3 regions of the Lonsdalea quercina genome follow, and region 3 is predicted to be linked to each of the others. Evidence: predicted binding sites of a transcription regulator. Region 3 holds the regulator's gene; each other region holds the start of a gene.

Region 1 (6,859 bases), 370 kb from region 3:
ATTGCCGACCTGATGGCTTACCTCGCCTATCTTGGAGAGCAACGCATCCGCCTTAAAGCTCGTATTGAGCTGCTATTCAACTTCAGAATTTTCCGCGCCCGCCCATTCATTCAGGGTGACACGCGCCTGTCCGTTTTCTATGCCTTGCAACTGCACTACTACGACAAAGCGTTACAGGAAAAAGATGCGGAGCTGCGAGCGTGTCGAGCATCGCTGGAGAGCGTAAATTTTACGGCTGCTCTGGAGGAATTGAAGAGGGCGTCGATGTGTCTCCTGAAGCAGCATCTGCACGGATTGCCCAGGGTTTTAGACAGCTTCGATGATAAGACCTACCGCAAACGATTCGATGCCTTTGTGCAACGCTTTCCCATCCTCGGCAGCGGCACGCATTCCATCGTCAATTCCATCGCGCCGGGTGCTGTCTTTGACTACGTCATCATCGACGAAGCTTCATTGCAGGATATTGTGCCGGGGATTCTGGCGTTGGGCTGCGCGAAGAATCTGATCGTCGTCGGCGACAACCGTCAGTTGGCGCATATTCCCGTAGCGTTAGGCCTGGAGGCACCCGCGGAGGCTTACGATTGCGAGCGCTACAGCCTGCTGGATTCGTGCATTAAAGTATTCAAGCAGGCGCTGCCCCGGACTTTGTTGAAAGAACATTACCGCTGCCATCCCAGGATCATTCAATTCTGCAACCAGCAGTTCTACGACAACGAGCTGGTGCCTATGACGAAGGAGGGTAAAGGTGAAGCGCCGTTACGTCTGGTGGTGACAGCCAAGGGCAATCACACCCGGCAGAACACTAACTTGAGGGAGCTGGACTCTCTGCTGAAGCTGCTGGAAGACGAGGGCGAAGCCGTGGGGGTAGACGGCGACGGGCGCGGCTTCATCGCGCCATTCCGAGCGCAGGTTGACCTCTCCGGAACATGTCTGCCGACGGATTTCGTCAAGGATACGGTGCACAAGTTCCAGGGGAGGGAGTGTGATGAGATTGTTTTCTCCACCGTGCTGGACAAAAAACGTTACAACCAAGACCCCAAGCGTCTGCATTTCGTCGATGACCCGCGCATGATTAACGTTGCAGTGTCACGGTCCAAGCATCGCTTCACACTGGTGACGGGCGATGAGGTCTTTACCGGTAATAAGGGGCATCTCGCCGCTTTGATGCGCTACATCGCTTATTACGCGCAGGACGAGCAGATCGTGCGCGCGCCTGTGGTATCGGCGTTCGACCTGCTGTACCGCGAATACGATCAGTCTCTGGCGCGGTTGAATGCCCGATTGCGACCTGAGGACTCACGCTATAAATCCGAGCAGATCGTCGCGCAACGGCTGCGCGAGGCGCTATCTGACCCCTCGTGCCGGGCGTTGCTGTGTCACGATCAGGTCAAACTTAATCAGATCATATCGCCGGGCGTACCTGATTTAACAGAACGCGAGCGTGCCTTCATGGCGCGTGCCAGCTGCGATTTTGTGATCTATTACAAGGTAGGAAAGACCCCTCTGGGGGTGATTGAAGTTGATGGCGGCTCCCATGACCGACCCGACCAGGCGGCACGGGATGCCTTAAAGAACGGTATTCTGTCGAAAGGCGGCATACCTATTCTGCGCCTACGCACCATCGAGAGTCGTATCGAAGAGAGAATCGCCGACTTTATCGGCCGGTGGGCCAGCCCTGTGCGCAGTGAGTGAGGCGACATCGGCGTGCAACATTATCGGCCTTGATCCAGACCGATTGTTAGCAGCATAAAGCCGGGGTATTCAGGATCTCTCTGCGTGCAACGGCGCAACTTGCTAAGCTTGCGTCTCATTCTTGGTGGCCTGTTTTATGGATGAAATCCGCCCGCCGACAGCATGTAGGACAGTATCCATTGGGTGGCGCTGAAAATCGCCTTCAATGACAGGGATACGAAGCTAGCCGGCCCTGTCTATGCAAAGCATATGCGCCTGAAATTAGACGCATCGACCAGCTTTCGGCTGTTTAAGTTACACACTTAATTTTGCGAAGATAAAGGGGAATACACCCAGAATAGCCGGCTCATAACGGCGAGACACGAACGAGGAAAAGGGCGCAGACAGACTGCGCCTTCAACACTAACCCTTGACTTTTACCGCCGCCGCGACGGTCTTGGCGCGTTGCACGGCAGCGTCTGTCGTCTCGTCCATCGCTAATGCGACGCCCATTCGACGCTGGCCGCTGATTTCCGGTTTGCCGAACAGGCGGATTTGCGTTTGTGGCAGCAGGGCGTGTTCCAATCCCTGATAGCGAACGTCACTGCTGGTCAGATACGGCAGTATCACCGCGGAAGCTGCTGCGCCGTACTGGCGAATGGCGCCCACCGGCAAGCCGAGGAAAGCGCGTACGTGTAATGCGAACTCCGACAAATCCTGAGAGATCAGCGTCACCATCCCGGTATCGTGCGGTCGCGGCGACACTTCGCTGAAAATGACCTCATCGCCGCAAACGAACAGCTCAACGCCGAACAGGCCGTAGCCGCCGAGTGCTTTAACGACCTTGCCGGCGATAGCTTTCGCCCGCTCAAGCGCTACAGCGCTCATCTGTTGCGGCTGCCAGGATTCACGGTAGTCGCCATCCTCCTGACGGTGTCCGATCGGAGCGCAGAAGTGAATGCCATCGACGGCGCTGACGGTGAGGAGGGTGATTTCGACATCAAACTTGACCAGCCCTTCGACAATCACTTTACCGCCCCCGGCTCGTCCGCCCTCCTGCGCGTAACGCCAGGCTGAGTCTAGTTGCCGCGCTTCACGCATCAGGCTCTGGCCTTTCCCTGAAGAGCTCATGACGGGTTTTACGATGCAGGGAAAACCGATGTCCTCCACGGCTGCGCGAAAGCCTTCCTCGCTATCGGCAAACCGGTAGGGAGAGGTTGGAACGCCTAGTGTCTCCGCCGCTAGCCGGCGTATTCCCTCCCGATTCATCGTTAATCGGGTGGCCTGAGCGCATGGCACGACGCGTTGTCCCTGCTTCTCAAGCGCGACGAGCGTATCAGTAGCGATGGCTTCAATTTCGGGAACGATGTAGTCAGGTTTTTCCAAAGCGATCAGCTGTTCCAGCGCTTCGCCGTCCAGCATATTTATGACGTGGCTACGGTGTGCGACCTGCATGGCGGGTGCGTCGGTATAGCGATCGACGGCGATGACTTCAATTCCTAAACGTTGGCATTCAATAGCCACTTCTTTTCCCAGTTCGCCCGATCCCAGCAACATGACGCGGGTGGCCCCGGCGCGTAGGGCTGTTCCAATTGTTAACATAAACGTCGTATCCGATGCGGTTAAGAATTCCGGCGCAGTATAAACGAAACCGTTTGCGTACGCATCCGGAGGTCATCTTTAAGACCGTTTGACCGACATTTCATTGCGTCAAGGTGGGTAAGAGAAAGACCGTCATCCTGCGGATGATGACGGTACGATTGGATCATTTACTGTTGGGGTCGTAAGGCAGAGTGGAGAACTGCAAAGAAAGCTGACGATAAAAGCTAACCCTTTCACGGAAATAATCGCGTAAATGCGCAGGCTGCTGCTGTTCGAGTACGTCAGGGATGACCGGCATGTTATAGCGCTCTTTGAAAGCGACACCGGAAGCGGCGAGATCGACGTTTACTTTTTCCATCTCTTCGAATGAGAGGTCGGCCAGATTATGTCCCATGATGTCCTCCTGTGTGTGGCGCGACAAACATAAAACAGCCCGGTTCAAATGGCAAGCGACGCGCTAACCCTCGTTAGATTCATCCCTAATCACAGTAAAATAAGAGCAATGAATGAATTCAAACGCCAATGTTGAACATTGTCTTTAAACGAAATCGATACCATGAAAAGTAATAAAAACCATTCTCATAGATGAATGATAATACTTTGAATTTAGGATAAAAATAATGAGATTATTCGTTAATAGTATGTGTTTAATTTTAATTTTTCCGTGCATAATGCCCTTCAAATAGTCCCTAGCCAGTGGAAAAGGATTCAACATGTTAAAAAAAGAAATGATCCAAAAGCTGAATGAACAGCTGAACCTCGAGTTCTACTCAGCCAACCTGTATTTGCAGATGAGCGCGTGGTGTGGAAATAAAGGTTTCGAAGGCGCATCGGCTTTCCTGAAGTCTCATTCTCAGGAAGAAATGGAGCACATGCAGCGTCTGTTCGACTACCTTGACGATACCGGCAGTATGCCTGTCCTTGGCGCGATTGAAGCTCCCCCGGTAGAGTTCGATTCTCTGACTGATATTTTCAAGCTGACTTTTGAACACGAACAGCTGATTACCGGAAAAATTAACGAGTTGGCGCATGCGGCCATGACGTTGCAAGACTATTCAACGTTCAACTTCCTGCAATGGTATGTGGCTGAGCAGCATGAAGAAGAGAAGCTGTTCAACTCTATTCTGGATAAACTAGCGATGGTAAGTACCTCAGAAGGCGGGTTGTTCTTTATCGACCAAGACCTCAAAAGAATGGCGGCAAGCACTACGCCTTCTGCTTGATAACGATACAGAGGCGGTGTTCATCCGACATCGCCTTTTCTCTGCATATCTCCTGATTCCCCCCTTGCTCGACTTCCCCCCAGTGCGTCGGTATGATTCTACCGAGGTTTATTCTTGACGGCTTGAATCAAGAAACCTTGTAAATACAACGGTCTGTCTTGCTTTGGAAATCAAAATGAAAAAATTAATCTGGCTTCTGATAACGACCTCTTTTTGCTCTTCAGCGCTCGCGGCGACGGGGATCGCCAACATCAGCAAACTGCAATATGGCGACAACTGGGCGTTCACTCGCGAAGAAGTGCAGTTGATCTGCCGACCTGGCAACGCGCTGTATGTCATCAATCCCAGCACACTGATGCAATATCCGCTTAACGATGTTGCCTGGACGCAGGTCAGACAGGGTAAAGTCAACGCTCAGCCACTGGATATCATCCTGCTGGACGATCCCAAACAGCCTGGGCAGAAAAAAAGTTTGCAACCCTTTGTGACCCGCGCTGAACAACTGTGCCAATGACAATAGGGCCGTTATCCCGAGGGTTATCGAGGTGCGGCAGGTATAGTGATTGAGCTAACGATCACAAAATGGGCCGAATGATGGCGCTGAAGTACTAAGTCAGCTCATACATAGCTGGAAAAGGGAAATGCCTCGTCTACGCTTAAAGCGTGGGTTCCTCGGAGCCTGCGTCAATGCCAACTTTTAGCGCACGGCTCTACCCTAGAGCCATTTCCCTAGACCGAATACAGGAATCGTATTCGGTCTTTTTTTTATGGTTAATTTATGAAAACTCCAATTTGGTTTAGCCCCCCTAAATGCATATCAGCTTATCGTGTTGTCAGCATTCAGTAGCGATTAAGCGCAGAAAGCGGTTAGCCGGCTTTTGAACACGGTTGTTAATGGGCCAGAACTTACCGCCGCCACCCTAGCTGGTTTCTGCTATTCGAAAGTCCAACATTAGGATTACTCTTTTTTGCTTAAGCAAGAATTTGGGTCAGGATCAGGCTATTCGTCAAAACCCTGCTTTGGGATGACGGCGAGACGGAACTGCGCACGCTTCGTGTTCGGTAAAATACCTTCGCGCCTCGGTTGATAAAGAAAAGCCAGAAGTGTATCACTCTGATGGACACCAGATTTAATTCCTCTACGCGAAGGCATAACGACCCGCGAAAAAGCCTTCTACACCACCAACGCCAACGAATCGTGGAACAGCGTAATCCAGCTGGGGATAACGAAATGCACAGTCTTCCGACTTCCGGACAGACAACTCAGCTCGGAAGGTGATTTATCTGGCTGTCGGGGATGCGTCAAAAAAAGGGGTATGCCGATCCAAAACAGGTGGCTGGCGATAAGCCGCTTTATTATCAAGTTCGGTGACCGCCTGGGCGATCACCTTAATCGGGTAGAAGTGACAAAGAATTATTTACAGAGTCGAATAAAACTAATTCTACCGCAATATTCATCGCGTTTATCAAAGTCATCCTGGTGATCGCACAAAACTGATCACACCAAAAAGCTAGCCTAGAATAAGGTTGAAATAAATTGCTTCTTTATTCCTGTTTCATTCTTCCACGCAAATAACTTTCGACGTAGTCGTCAAGTTCCTTCAGTCGCCCCTGAAATGAGTCAATCATGTGATCTTGTTCTGGCTCAGGCAGTTGACGAAATAAATTAAGCATTCGAATTTCACGATCTTTCAAGCCCGAGTCTTCGTCGACCTTTTTACCAAAGAGCCAGGCGATGGAAACACCACTCGCATCCGCTACGGCCAGTGCGGAGGCTTTGCTAATGGTTCCCGTTTTAAACCATCCAGTAACCGCTTGCTTGCTGACGTTTGCGGCTCTGGCCATATCGGCCTTGGAAAAACCTTTTTTGTTAAGTTCAGCGAGCCTGGAAATAAGGCTGTTATCAAAATCGTTCATTGGCATAGCGTTCATTGTGTTCCGGAACTGAGTTCGGCATGGTTAATTGAAAATTGATTTTTTAATAAAGTAATTCTTTATATCCCTATAGATATATTTAGGATAAATCATGTTAAGCAATGATTTGGTTAAATATAACAGTGAGTAAAGCTTAGTGTCATTCAATGGTTGATTCGCTTTTGATGCTGTGTGATGAAATGATGTCACGCTGGTAATGTTTCCTCCCTCTTAAACAGTGGGTGACATCGGCGCATAATTTCTTTAGTCGTGACTATATTTAACTAGCTTCACGTTTTGGGAGCAATAGTTATTAGTAATAAATTGAATGGGAGAATAGTCTAATTCGGCATCGATGAACCTTTTCAAGTTGAATTCTCATGGAGGAGATAACCATTCGTATTAAGGCAATAGGGTCTAAGAAAATGAAGTTTATCAGATATAACGTT
Region 2 (6,859 bases), on a different contig from region 3:
GCGATAATGTGGGAGATATCTCGACGCTGGCCAACCCAGGCGTCATCGCTCAGCTGCTGGAGGAAAAGCCGATCCCGAATGCTCCGCTCTGATGAAAATGCCCCGCAACGTCAGTATCGAGCAACGGGGCATAGCCTGACCTAGACCTTTTCGATCAGCACTGCTTCCAGCAGATCCAGCTCGCGCAGCATCTTTTGCAGCGTTTCATTGCTGATCTGCTGCGTCGCACGCAGGTGATAAAGTTCGGCGCGTTCCGCGTTGACGGCGGCCAGTCTGAAACGGCGTTCCAGGTTCTCAATCGCAATACTGGCTTCCAGCTCATCATTGCCGGTCACACGCCGACGCAACATCCCGATGACCTGCGCGCAGACCTCATTCAACACCTGTTCATCGATATTATCCTCACGGTCGGCCGCCAAACGCTCCTGCATTTTCAACAGGCTATCGATGGCGACTTTGGCCATGGCGGTACGGGCCAGTCGTTCCTCTTTTTTATGCGAACTTTTGTCCGTCATTACAATGCCTTTGAGCAACAGCGGTAGCGCAATCACCCCACACATCAATGAAAACAGGATGACGCCGGTCGCGATAAAGACCAATTGGTAGCGGGAGGGGAAATCACTGCCATCACTCAGCAACAGCGGGATGGACAACACGCCCGCCAGCGTGATGGCACCACGCACTCCGGCAAACGAGACGATCCACAGCTCGCGCGCGGAGTACTCCGCGAACACCATCGGGCGTTTGTTCTGAATGTGTAAACTGTAATGCTTCATCAGCCATACCCAGCAAAAACGCAGGAGCAGCAGCGCAAAGTAGATGATGCCGATATCGGTAAACAGCATCCAGGTCTCAATCGTCGGGTCTCTCTGCGCCTGAACGATCGACTCCTCCAGCACGCTCGGCAGCTGTAGCCCCAGCATCAGAAACACCATGCCGTTAAACACAAACTCCAGCATGGACCAGACGCTGTTGGCACGCAGGCGCATGTTCAACGGCGCGCTGCGCATCATGCCCGAGCGGCTAATCGTCATCCCCGACGCGACTGCCGCCAAAATGCCCGACACGCCCAAGTGTTCCGCAATCAGATAAGCGGCGAACGGCAGCAGGAGCAGCAGGACGATTTGCGTTGCGGCGTCGTCATCGCTCCAGCGACTGATCAACCCGAGCGATTTACTGTAGACCCAGGTGATGGCAATCCCCGCCAGCAAGCCGCCCAGAGCCACCTGCAGAAATTCCAGCGTGGCGCCATGCACGGTAAACACCATCGTGCCCATGGCGATAGCGATGGCGAACTTGAGCGATACCAGACCGGACGCGTCGTTCATCAGCGCTTCGCCCTGCAGGATCCCCATCAGTTTTTTCGGAATGCGATCCTCGCCGACAATCCCCGACAGCGCCACCGCATCCGTCGGCGACAACACCGCCGCCAGCGCGAAGGCGGCCACCAGCGGCATATCCGGCACCATCCAATGAATGAGATATCCCATGCCGACAACGGTGATAAGAACGAGCAGCAGAGCCAACCCGAGGATCTCTCGCATATGGCGAAGGAACTCTCTCGTCGGCGTCTTCCAGCCGTCGGCGAACAACAGCGGCGGGATGAACAACACCATGAACAGTTCAGGATTGAAATCGACGTGTAAACCGAACTTAGGCCAGGCCAACACCGCCCCCAGGCCAATCTGCATCAGTGGCAACGGTATCTGAAAGGGCAGAATACGTGTGATAACGCCGGACAAAGAAACCACCAGCGTCATAATCAAGATGGTAAAAAATATTTCCATGCTTTCCTTAGTTCTTGCTGTAACCGATCAACGCGCTTACACCGGTGAGGTGACGTGACATGTTTCTGGCTGGGCCGCGTAGGGCATTGACCTTAAGCGTCGTTCGAGCAATGTCGTCATCGACCTAAGAAAATAATAACAGAAGGAACGCGATGAAAAGGCAACGAAAAAAGAAAAAAGGAAATGAGTTGACAAAAAGGGGAACGATAACGTTCCCCTCTCGCTATTACAGTCTTTGCGACAGTATCACAGCGCCCAGCCGCCGGCGTAGAACACCACCAGCGCAACCGCGATGATGACCGTGCCCACATTCAGCTTGCGCCATTCGCCGGAGAAAACCCGACCCAGTACCAGCGAACCAAAACCGAGCATGATGCCGGTCACGATGTTGCACGTCAGCACGATAAAGACAGCGCAGACCAAACCGGCCATCGCGTCGACGAAATCGTTGAAGTCCAGCTTGGATACGTTGCTCAGCATCAACAGGCCGACGTACATCAGCGCGGGCGCGGTGGCGTAGTTCGGCACCAGATAGGAGAGCGGAGACAGGAATAGCATCAGCAGGAACAGTACGCCGACCACCGTCGCCGTCAGCCCCGTGCGCCCTCCGGCCGCCGTACCGGCTGCGGACTCGATGTAAACCGCCGCAGGCGAGGTCCCCATCAGACTGGAGAAAATGCTGCTCACGGAGTCGGCCGTCAGCGCACGACCGCCGCTGATGATCTGACCGTCTTTATCCAGCAAATTCGCCTGCCCCGCTACCGCGCGAATGGTCCCGGTCGCATCGAATACCGCCGTCATGACCAGCGCCAACACGCTCGGCAGGACGATAGGCTGCAGCGCGCCTTTGATATCCAGATTGAAGAACAACGACTGACCAGAGGCATCGCTCAGGCTCGGCAATGCGAACAAACCGTGGTAGGTCACGTTCGGATCAAAAATCAGGCCGAGTGCGGAAATGGCGATAATGACAATCAGAATGCCGCCGGGAACACGACGTTTTTCCAGACCGATTGTCGCCGCCAGCCCCAGCAGCGACATCATGACCGGGAACGCCGTAAACTCGCCCATCGCGACCGGCAGACCGGCGCCCGGGTTTTTCACCACCAGACCGATACCGTTAGCGGCAATGATCAACAAAAACAGACCAATACCGATACCCGCGCCATGCGCTACCCCTTGCGGCAGGTTACGCAAGATCCAGGAACGGATCCCCGTGGCGGAGATAATGGTAAACAGCACGCCCATCATGAAAATGGCGCCCAGCGCGACCGGCACGCTGATATTCTGCCCCAGCACCAGACTGAACGCCGTGAACGCGGTCAGAGAGATTGCGCAGCCGATAGCCATCGGCAGATTGGCCCACAGCCCCATCAGCAGAGAGCCGAAGCCCGCCACCAGACAGGTTGAAACAAAGACAGCCGCAGGCGGAAAGCCGGCTTTTCCCAACATGCTGGGAACGACGATAACCGAGTAAACCATCGCCAGAAACGTGGTGAGACCCGCCAGTATTTCCTGACGTACGCTGCTGCCTCGCTGAGCGATTTTGAAGAAAGCGTCGAGTGCGCCGCGAGGACGGGCAGCCTCATCAGCCTGACGAGTAGAATTGGACATGGTGGTATCCCTTGCTAAGTCATTATTATTAAGTCTCTGTTCATCTAATCCGGACGACACGCACGAGGTGACCGACCAGAGATGGGGTGAAGCAGAAACGGAGCCAAAATTCAGCTAACGCCACGCCGTTTATCCCTTGCCTAAGACAAACAACCTGGTTCATCACCCGCGACAGAAACGCCCCCTAAAGCCCCGACAACGTCGGGACAACGTTTGCTGCCGTAAAGTAAGCCTGCGATTATCCCGTTTTTAGGGCGGCAATTTCAAAAACTATTTATTTATTGCACCGACATTCCTTCATGATCAAAGACGGGCAATCCGCCATGAGCGGTTGCCCGTCTTTAAATTGAGGAAGCCTTTAGAGGTAAAGCGACGCTTCTCCTACCGGTCGAGTTTTGAACCGCCGGTGCAACCAGAGATACTGTTCCGGCGCGCGCATGATCTCCTGCTCGATCACGCGGTTCATATAGCTCGCCGCCTGCGTTTCGTCGTTTTGTGGATAGTCCTTTAACTCGGGTTGAATCACCAGTTGATAGCCCTTGCACTTCGGTTTGCGGATCAAGATGGTGGTCACCATCGCTGGCTGATTGGCCAGCTTGCTGATCGTGAACGTTCCACTGGTCGTCGCCGCCCGAGGGACGGCGAAGAACGGCGCGAATACGCTGCCGCGCGGGCCATAGTCCTGATCCGGCGCGAACCAGACCGCCTCGCCGCGTTTCAGCGCCTGCACCATGCCGCGTAAATCTTTGCGATCGATCATGGCTTTATTGGAGCGGGAACGCCCCCAGGTCTGCACCAGTTCCATCACTTTATTGTTGTGAGGCCGGTACATCGCCATCATCGGTCGGCATAATCCCATCGCTCTGCCGCCCAGCTCCAGCGACATGAAATGTACGCCGATCACCATAACGCCCCGCTGTTCGCTGCCTGCCTGCTCCAAATTCTCCAGCCCGACGACTTCGCACCAGGCGCGTACGCGGCGATCGGACCAAAACCAGGCCATGCCGGTTTCCATGAGCGCCATGCCCAGTGAAGCGAAGTTTTCTTTGACGATCGCCTCACGCTTTTGCGGCGACATGGTGGGAAAGCACAGTTCAAGGTTGCGGCGGGCGATGCTGACTCGGCGTTTCAGGAAAAAACGGGCGGCGTTACCCAGCCCGCGCCCGGTGTACATCAGCAGCGGATACGGCAACTGCACCAGGAGATATAAGAGGGCCAGTCCTGACCAGACGAGCCAATAACGGGGATGGAGTAAATCTTTGGTGAATTTTTTGGTGGTGCTCATTGCTATCATCTCGTAACGCCATGCTGGAATGACAGCAGCTATCAGCCGGACCATGCCAGAAATGACAAAAAAACCGTTAATTCCTTACCACGCAGGCCGGGAAAACCGACTAAAGCGGAATGGTAATGGCAGAGGAAACAATCGACCCCAGGCAGGCCAACAATTAATGGTAAAACTATATTACCTAAAATAGTCCACGCTGGCGCACAACTTAACGCGATAACAAAGCCTGAAACGATAGGGATATCGACTGTTAGAAAGAGAGTGCGCGCGTAGATGGCACACGCCCTGCGACTGCGGCGGGCAGTGTAACATGCTGAACAGACATGGCGCCGCCCATTCCTATCAGAATAATCCGCAACCTACGTAACACCTGAGGCCAAAACCGCGTTCTCTCCCTCTCATTTCCGCTCAGGTCATACGCTGAGTCTAGACAACCTGTGCCGCTGCTTTCCAACGTCATTCGCTGTTGTCCAATTCGACAACCTAGACCGTCCGGGGTTCTACTTTCTTTATTTTCATATTGCGGCGCTGCGTCAAGGGGGCAGTCACGCAGGATGCAGTCGCCGAGTAAGTTCACCAAAGAGACTCACCCGGCGTTGTGCCTGGCGATACGGACGGTCACGTCACGACCTCGTCACCAAACCGTCATGGTTCCGCCATGCGGATGCAGCATTTTCCCCTCAGGATAACCGCTCAATTTCATCGTTGACGACGGAAAACCTCACATGCGCAGTCACTGGTTGCCCTGGCTCATTCTGTTGCCTTCACTGCTGTTTCTCGCTCTGTTCACCTACTTTCCCTTGCTACGGTCGGTCTACGACAGCCTGTTCGATACCCGTATGACCGGCGATAACGCGCCGTTCGTCGGTCTGAGCAATTTTGCGCGACTGCTGGACGACCCCGTATTCTGGCGCGCGCTCTGGAACAACCTGTTGTACATCCTGCTGACGGTCATCCCTGGCGTGATATTGGCATTGATGCTCGCGCTGGCCTTGTGGCAAAACACGGCGGTAAACCGCTGGTTACGCACCGCCTTTTTCTTTCCGATGATTATCCCGATGGTGAGCGCCGCCGCGCTGTGGCTGTTTATATTCATGCCGGGAATGGGGCTGCTGGACTATCATTTGGCCAAGATCTTCGGCCCCATGAACAACAACTATCTCGGACGCAGCCATAGCGCGCTGCTGGCCCTGAGCCTGATCGGCATTTGGAAATTCGCAGGCTACTACATGCTGTTTTTCTTGGCCGGTCTGCAAGGCATTCCCGCATCCGTGCGCGAAGCCGCCATCATGGAAGGCGCATCGCCGGTACAGGTGTTCTTCTACGTCACGCTGCCGCTGCTGCGCCCAACGCTGAGCTTTGTGCTCACTACCGCGCTGATTTACGCCATCACCCAGATAGACCACGTCGCCGTCATGACGCACGGGGGGCCGGATAACGCCACCACCGTACTGCTCTATTACATCCAGAATCTGGCATGGGACACTCATGACTTCGGCAAAGCCTCCGCCGCCACATTTATCACCCTGCTCGCCCTGTTCCTCTTCTCGCTCATCAATTTGAAAGTCTTGGAAAAAGGAGCGCACTATGAGCGTTGAATTAACGCCCGTCTGTCGGACTGAAACCGTCCCACGACCCACCTGGATACGCTGGCGCCAAAGCAGGCGCATCACCCTCGGCGCGCTGCTGATCTGCGCCGCGCTGCTGTGGGTGGCGCCGTTCATCTGGATGCTGTCGGCGGCATTCAGCCCCAGCACGTTCGGCCCCGGTATGGCTTCTCTGCTACCCCGTTGGCCGCTGACGCTGGATAACTTTCGTGACGCCTGGTACAGCGCCGACTGGATCCGCCTCTACGCCAATACCGCCTTCTTCGCCTTCGGCACCCTGTTGGTGCAACTGCTGACTATTTCCACGGCAGGCTATGTCTTTGCCTGCCACGAGTTCCGCGGCAAACAGACGCTGTTCATCCTGTTTTTGGTCCAGTTAATGATCATTCCGGTGATGATGATGGTGCCGAATATGATGACGTTGCAGCAGTTTGGTCTGCTTAACACGCTCACCGGCGTCATGATGCCCTACTTCACTTCAGCCTTCGGCGTCTTCCTGATGCGCCAGGCCTTTATGACTATTCCCAAAGAGATCGAAGAAGCGGCCCTGATGGAAGGTTGCC
Region 3 (6,859 bases):
ATCAAGTCCGGCCCGGAGTACGCGGTGGAAGAAGATATCGAGTCTTTCACATTCCCACCAACCGTCCATGTAACTCTCTCCCAAACCAAGAGAGCCTTCTCGCAACACGCGTTTATAGAGGTCAGGATTTTTTACCTGTATATCGAACGGACGCGCGCCATTAATGGCGATGTCCGCCGAAGACAACATTTCTTTCACAATTTGGAACCAGGACGTGTTATGGATGTCCAGTTCCTCCACATAAGATGAACTCATAACCTCTCCCTATCTTGCTGTCAGCGATCATCGCAAGAAACAGCTTAGACAAAATTACCTGCAGAAGGTGTCGGTGGACGTGATCCATCGTCTATCCCCCGAAAAAGGGACTGGGGGAAATTAAGAGAAAAGCCGGTACGAAAGGCATCTATCCATGCCACAAAAGCCAAAGTAGGCAACACGTTATATCGACAGGATAGCAAACTGCTCAGTATGTCTTATTCGTAGGTTATTGTCTTAGAAGACAGTGACAAGTTTATGACTGCTTCAACCACGGTACAAGCTTTAAATGGCTGAAGCAGGGGAAAAGGCGGGGGTAATTATTTCAATCGAAATAGATGTAATAACTAACGGCGATAATCGCGGAAAGGGCCGTCAGCCACGGATCGACGCTCGATCAGTCGAGGATGTACCTCGATTACCTGGGACGTTTCACGCTTACTGGTGATTCGGTCCAACAGCATGGCGAACGCGGATTGCCCCAACCGTTCTTTCGGCTGATGTATCGTGGTCAGCGCCGGGGTGAAATAGCGTGAATGACGAACATTATCGTAGCCGATGATGGAGATATCCTGCGGTACGCGCAGCCCAAGTTCATCAGCCGCGCAGAGGGCGCCCATTGCCATAATATCGCCGCCGCAGAACACGGCGGTCGGGCGGCTTTTCTGCGCCAATATCTGATGCATGGCTTTGTAGCCGGATTCCGGCTCGAAGTCGCCTTGTACGATCCACTCATCACGGATATCAATGCCAGCTTCGTCGAGCGCTTTTCTGAAGCCCAGATAACGTCCGCTACCGGTGTTACGCTCCTGCAACCCTGGGATCACCCCGATATCGCGGTGGCCGCGTTCAATGAGGTACTGCGCGGCAAGATATCCACCTTCGAAAGCATTATCGACGACGGTATCGGTGAAGTCGCTGTGTGCCTGTCCCCAGTCCATGACGACCATAGGAATATGGCGATAGCCTTCCAACATCGTCAGAAGTTCAGGCGGGTATTCCGCGCACATGACCAGCAGTCCGTCTACACGCTTTTGCGCCAGCATGGCGAGATAAGCCCGCTGTTTGTCCAGATCGTTGTGAGAGTTGCAAAGAATCAGCGTATAGCCTTTGGCATAGCAGCTGTTTTCGACGGATTCGATAATTTCGGCGAAATAGGGCGCCTCGCTGGAGGTCGCCAGCAGTCCGATAGACTTGGTGTTATTGACTTTCAGGCTGCGCGCGACAGCGCTCGGAGAATAATGCAGTTCGTCAATGGCAGCGTGAACGGCGGCTTTGGTTTCTTCGGCGACGAATCTGGTCTTATTAATGACGTGGGATACGGTTGTGGTTGAAACGCCAGCACGTTTTGCCACATCTTTAATCGTTGCCATCTAAATGACTCCTAAACCTACTTCCTGCAGCAGTAAGTAACTTGTTAATCGTTTGCCTGCGCGAATTCGTCTCTTTCTGAAGATGGATGCATTTCAGAAGGAGGGGTGTCGACGGATATACCTGAAGATAGGAAATGATGCTCGACCAACGGAGTTCGTACAGCAGTAAACCGGTAATTCTGTCCGATCCGGGCGAAAAGTGAAAGCGTTAATTCTACTCCTGCAACGATAAAAGGACGTTATTACTGTGATAAAACAGAAGGGTCACGTTCTCATAACATTATATTCATCATTTGGGTGCTGATAGCACTCCGTTCCCCTATACTGACACGGCTGGCGACCCCGAGGGTTGTGCTTAAAATTAAGGAGAGAGTAATGGATACCAATCTAAAAATGTCGCTGTTGACGACTGTCGCGGCATTGGCGGTGATTATCGCCTTCAGTTTTACTGCGGTATTTGGCGCTTAAGCCATTTTGCCGAGGTTTGCGCTCACGAAAATCATTCTCGTGGGCATAGTGTAAAAAGGGGCTTCGGTCCCTTTTTCTATTTCGTTGTTGTGTTCATTTAAATGATTGCCGAGAGTTATCTCACCGTCTGCGGCATGACCACCCGGCGGGCGCCAATATAATGTTCCTGCCAATAGTCTTCGTTGAGTTTGCTTATTTTGATATCTGAACCTGCACGAGGCGACTGAATAAATCGTCCGTTTCCAACATAAACGCCTACATGGTCAGCCGTACCACGATGGTTGATGCGGAAGAAGACCAGATCGCCGCTTTCCAACTCGTTTTTCTTGATAGGCGCGGCATCGCGCAAATGAAACATTTCATTGGCGGTACGGGGAATAGGTATTTTCACAATATCTTTGTAGGCGTAATAGACCAGCCCACTACAATCGAAACCGGTGTACGGCGATGAGCCGCCCCAGTGGTAGGGTTTGCCAATTTGACTCATCAATTTGTTGAGCGCGGTGACTTTAGCGCGTTGTGAGCGGAGCTTGTGCGCCGCGCTTAGTGTCAGGCCGCGGGGTTCGTCGACATCCTCTTTTCTATTACGAGTAACACGCGCGGCGGTCGATTTTTCTTCATCCATCCGAGCAGCGTGACCTCGTTTTGGTGTTTTTTTCGCTAGCGTCAGCGTGGATTGACCACGGGATAACCGTTTGACGGTCTTGGGCGTGGGCTGACGGGTGGGGGCGTCTTTATGTGAAGAGGTGTGGGCTACGGTCTGCGTGTGTTTTATGTTGCGCTTGGTTTTTTTGTCGTTATCGCCATCACCGGCTGCCTTGGACTTCGGGGCGATATTGCGGATTTTTTTCTTGTCTTGTGGGGAGGGGGCAGACTTTTTCGCGTTTTTGGTTTCTTTGTTTTTCTTCGTATCGACAGCATCTGAGGGATCGACGGGGGATTTACGAGAGATTAACGTCGGAGCTTGGGGGGCAGATATCGCCTGACTGATAACCAAGTGGCTAAAAAATAGTACGAAAAAAGTAGCAAGTAAACGCATTATAGTGTGACCGATGGTGGTTCTTATTCGTCCGATTTCCACAGTATTCCTCAAATCAACATAATTACAAAGTGCTAAAACACAGTTAATGAGTACAGAATAGTGAAAAATCGTTAATACGTGATTTTTTCACTGAATGAATGCTAATTTTTGTTGTTGATATAACCGGTTATTGTCTCTAAAAACCATCTGGCGATAACCCTACAAAAGATGTCGTTTTTTGTGGTTATCGCTATCGTTAAAATATGTCAGAGTAGTTGGGTGAGCGTATACCCTGTACTGATGCTATGGCTAGTGGCTTATCACTAGCCATCACGTGCTTTAAGGAAGCAATAGAATGACGACAACGACAATTGAAAAAATCCAGCGTCAAATCGCTGAAAACCCGATCCTGCTGTATATGAAAGGTTCCCCGAAACTGCCGAGCTGTGGTTTTTCTGCTCAGGCCGTTCAAGCGTTGTCGGCATGTGGCGAGCGTTTTGCTTATGTCGATATCCTGCAGAACCCGGACATCCGCGCAGAATTGCCGAAATATGCCAATTGGCCGACATTCCCGCAGCTGTGGGTTGACGGTGAACTGGTAGGGGGCTGCGACATCGTGATCGAAATGTATCAGAGTGGCGAGCTGCCAAAACTTATCAAACAAACGGCTGAAAAATACAATGCTCAGCAGCAGGATAAAGAGTAAGCCAAGGGCTTTGACCAAAGCGTGAGTTGACCGCGTGTTCGGTACTGTTCAGGGCGGCTTAGGCCGCCCTGAACGTGTCTAGCGATCGACCACCATAGCATTATTTTCTTCGGACTCATTCAGCGCTAGTGGCCATCCGCCCAGTTTTTTCCAGCGGTTAACCAGTTCGCAAAACAGCTGAGTGGTGCGTTGCGTATCGTAAAGCGCGGAGTGGGCCTGCGAGGAGTCGAAAGGAATCCCGGCGGTAATACAGGCCTTGGCCAGCACCGTTTGGCCGACCACCAGTCCACTCAACGCGGCGGTATCGAAGGTGGCGAAGGGATGGAAAGGGTTGCGTTTGAGGCTGCAACGCTCGGCCGCGGCCATGAGAAAGCTGTGATCGAAAGTGGCGTTGTGCGCCACGACAATAGCGCGATTACAGCCTTGATCTTTAATGCCTTTACGCACCATTTTGAAAATTTCGTGCAGCGCATCGTACTCTTTGACGGCGCCGCGCAGCGGATTGCTGGGATCGATGCCGTTGAAGGCTAGCGCTTCAGGCTGCAGGTTGGCGCCTTCGAATGGTTCTACATGGAAATGTAGTGTCTGATCCTGCTGCAACCAGCCGTTGTCATCCATTTTCAGCGTGATGGCTGCAATCTCAAGCAGCGCATCCGTTTTTGCATTGAATCCAGCGGTTTCCACGTCGATCACGACAGGATAAAACCCGCGAAAACGGGCGCTCAGTGCGTTCAGATTAATTTTCTCAGCCATCAGTCTCTTTTCTTTAGCAAAAATGCAGTGCGTATTATGGCAAATTTTTGAAGGGGATGCAGTAATGCAGAGGCGACGGACGCAGCGCGCGCCCGTCAGTGGGGAAGATTAGTTGCCCAGGCCCTGGCCGGCATGCTTATTCTCTATCAGCTCGATTTTATAACCATCAGGATCTTCCACGAAGGCGATAATGGTGGTTCCACCTTTCACCGGGCCTGCCTCGCGGGTCACCTTTCCGCCGTCCTGGCGAATGCGGTCGCAGGTCGCAGCCACGTCATCCACGCCCAGCGCGATGTGACCATAGGCCGAACCCAAATCATAGCTATCGACGCCCCAGTTGTAGGTTAATTCAATCACGGCGCCTTCGCTTTCTTCCGTATAACCCACAAAAGCCAATGAATAGCGGTATTCCGTATTTTCGCTGGTGCGTAACAGGCGCATGCCCAATACCTGGGTATAAAAGTTAATGGAACGTTGTAAATCGCCAACACGCAGCATGGTATGAAGTAAACGCATAATGTCCTCTCATTCGGCTTTTGTCAGTCACCATTCCCGTGTACTACGGGACATAGCCTGCAAAGTATAGCGGTCATAAAACTTTCAGTCCAAATCATTATTTTTCAATGTGTTAAAACTTTGTTTAATGAACAAAAATTCGCTTTTGTGATTTTAGGGTTTTCATCGACAGAAGACTATCGGACCTGTTATGGTCTGCTAAGAATTGGGTTGCGGTTAGTCAATTATCTGAACTATTTTTCCGGATATCCGCAATGAACGCTTGCCTGCCGTGGCGAACAACGGTTCAATAAAGGGATCCGATGAGGAGGTCCCGTGGCAGAGCAGCTTGAACTTTTCCCTGTACCCAATCCCTGTCGTGGTATCTGCCAAGCTAATGAACGTGGGTTTTGCCGCGGATGTTTCCGTAGTCGAGCTGAACGTTTTAACTGGGCACGTATGAGCGATGCTGAAAAACAGAATGTTTTGAGGCTATGTCGGCAAAGAATGAAGCGGTACGAGAGAGTAGAACAACTATTAACAACAACTGTGCCGGATCAACCGCCCTTGTTTTAATGTTTGTTGTGATGTTTAATGCCCAAAATTAAGTGTAAGATCATTTTTAATTAATTATTATTTGATAAGATCTCTTACGTTTTTAGAACAAATTTTAACTTCTTATTTTCTTTTCTATTAAATCAGAAATGGTTGCAATCCAGGGATATAACTTAGTCTGCTAATTATAAGGAGAGGTGATGGAATTGCCATTAGGATCTGATTTAGCTCGGTTGGTACGTGTTTGGCGCGCTTTGATTGATCAACGTTTAAAGCCTTTGGATTTGACCCAGACACATTGGGTCACTTTGCATAATATACATGAACTGCCGCCTGGACAGTCTCAAATACAGCTAGCAAAAGCGATTGGTATTGAGCAGCCTTCATTAGTCCGCACGTTGGACCAATTGGAAGATAAAGGTCTGATCACGAGACATATTTGTACTCATGATCGTCGCGCAAAGCGTATTCTTTTGACTGAAATGGCTGACCCAATCATTGTGGCGGTGAATGACGTTATACAACAAACGCGCAGTGAAATACTGGATGGTATTACGCCGGAAGAAGTAAATAAATTAACTGTAATTATATCTCGATTGGAAAAAAATATACTTTCATTACATGAGAGCCAGTCTTAATTAAATGCATTTCTAAAATGGATAAGTAATAGCGATTTATTTGTGCCATCGTTTATTGACGAGAGTTGGCTGAACGGTTTATCAACAATTAATTGAAGCACACAATCACCACCTTCATGGGTGGTGATTGTGTTTGTTTCAGATTAACGGGGGGAAACCGTCAGAGTTCGACCGTTGTTTGCCATTGCTACGCGCTGACCCGAGTAAAACCGGGTGTTGCCTTGTTTCTGAACCACCATGATGGTGCTGCCGTCATCTCGGCGTATTTCCAATTCAACGCCTTGCGTCCGGTTAGCCGCGCCTTCAATGCTCGACCCAGCCACGCCACCTGCGACTGCGCCGGCCGCGGTTGCCAGGCTACGTCCAGCGCCACCTCCGATAGTATTTCCGAGGAATCCACCCAGCAACGCGCCGCCTATGGTGCCGATGACGTTGTTATCCTCGCCGGCTTGAATCTGCACCGGACGCGTGGAAACGACCGTACCGTAAGTCACGGTTTGAACCTGCTTGGCTTCCGATGCGCTGTAGACATCGCCTGATAACGTGCTGGTGTTTGCGCAGCCAGCGAGGGTGACGCTTGCGATGGCAATGACAA

Evidence for each region. The regulator PurR, encoded in region 3, represses purine synthesis genes. The targets are predictions, from matches to a motif close to CANGCAAACGTTTGCNTG.
Region 1: purT (formate-dependent phosphoribosylglycinamide formyltransferase) is a predicted target of PurR. The motif match lies at 3,316-3,333, and genes of this name have one in related genera.
Region 2: BLU64_RS11090 (NCS2 family permease) is a predicted target of PurR. The motif match lies at 3,604-3,621, and genes of this name have one in related genera.

The regions. Positions count from the first base shown of each region.
Region 1 is NZ_FNQS01000002.1:33,929-40,787, forward strand. Features, by position in the region: gene BLU64_RS03045 (AAA domain-containing protein) at 1-1,692, shown strand, start outside; gene purT (formate-dependent phosphoribosylglycinamide formyltransferase) at 2,095-3,273, opposite strand; gene BLU64_RS03055 (DNA polymerase III subunit theta) at 3,437-3,667, opposite strand; gene ftnA (non-heme ferritin) at 3,987-4,496, shown strand; gene BLU64_RS03065 (YebY family protein) at 4,672-5,010, shown strand; partial or broken gene BLU64_RS17570 (IS256 family transposase) at 5,663-5,887, shown strand; gene BLU64_RS03070 (helix-turn-helix domain-containing protein) at 6,042-6,419, opposite strand.
Region 2 is NZ_FNQS01000007.1:94,796-101,654, forward strand. Features, by position in the region: gene acs (acetate--CoA ligase) at 1-92, shown strand, start outside; gene BLU64_RS11085 (Na+/H+ antiporter) at 141-1,787, opposite strand; gene BLU64_RS11090 (NCS2 family permease) at 2,034-3,401, opposite strand; gene lpxP (kdo(2)-lipid IV(A) palmitoleoyltransferase) at 3,760-4,686, opposite strand; gene BLU64_RS11100 (carbohydrate ABC transporter permease) at 5,415-6,287, shown strand; gene BLU64_RS11105 (carbohydrate ABC transporter permease) at 6,277-6,859, shown strand, end outside.
Region 3 is NZ_FNQS01000002.1:400,938-407,796, reverse strand. Features, by position in the region: gene cfa (cyclopropane fatty acyl phospholipid synthase) at 1-255, opposite strand, end outside; gene purR (HTH-type transcriptional repressor PurR) at 603-1,628, opposite strand; gene cydH (cytochrome bd-I oxidase subunit CydH) at 2,004-2,096, shown strand; gene BLU64_RS04710 (C40 family peptidase) at 2,212-3,135, opposite strand; gene BLU64_RS04705 (Grx4 family monothiol glutaredoxin) at 3,473-3,823, shown strand; gene rnt (ribonuclease T) at 3,902-4,576, opposite strand; gene gloA (lactoylglutathione lyase) at 4,685-5,092, opposite strand; gene BLU64_RS04690 (DUF1289 domain-containing protein) at 5,408-5,647, shown strand; gene slyA (transcriptional regulator SlyA) at 5,827-6,264, shown strand; gene BLU64_RS04680 (outer membrane lipoprotein) at 6,408-6,859, opposite strand, start outside.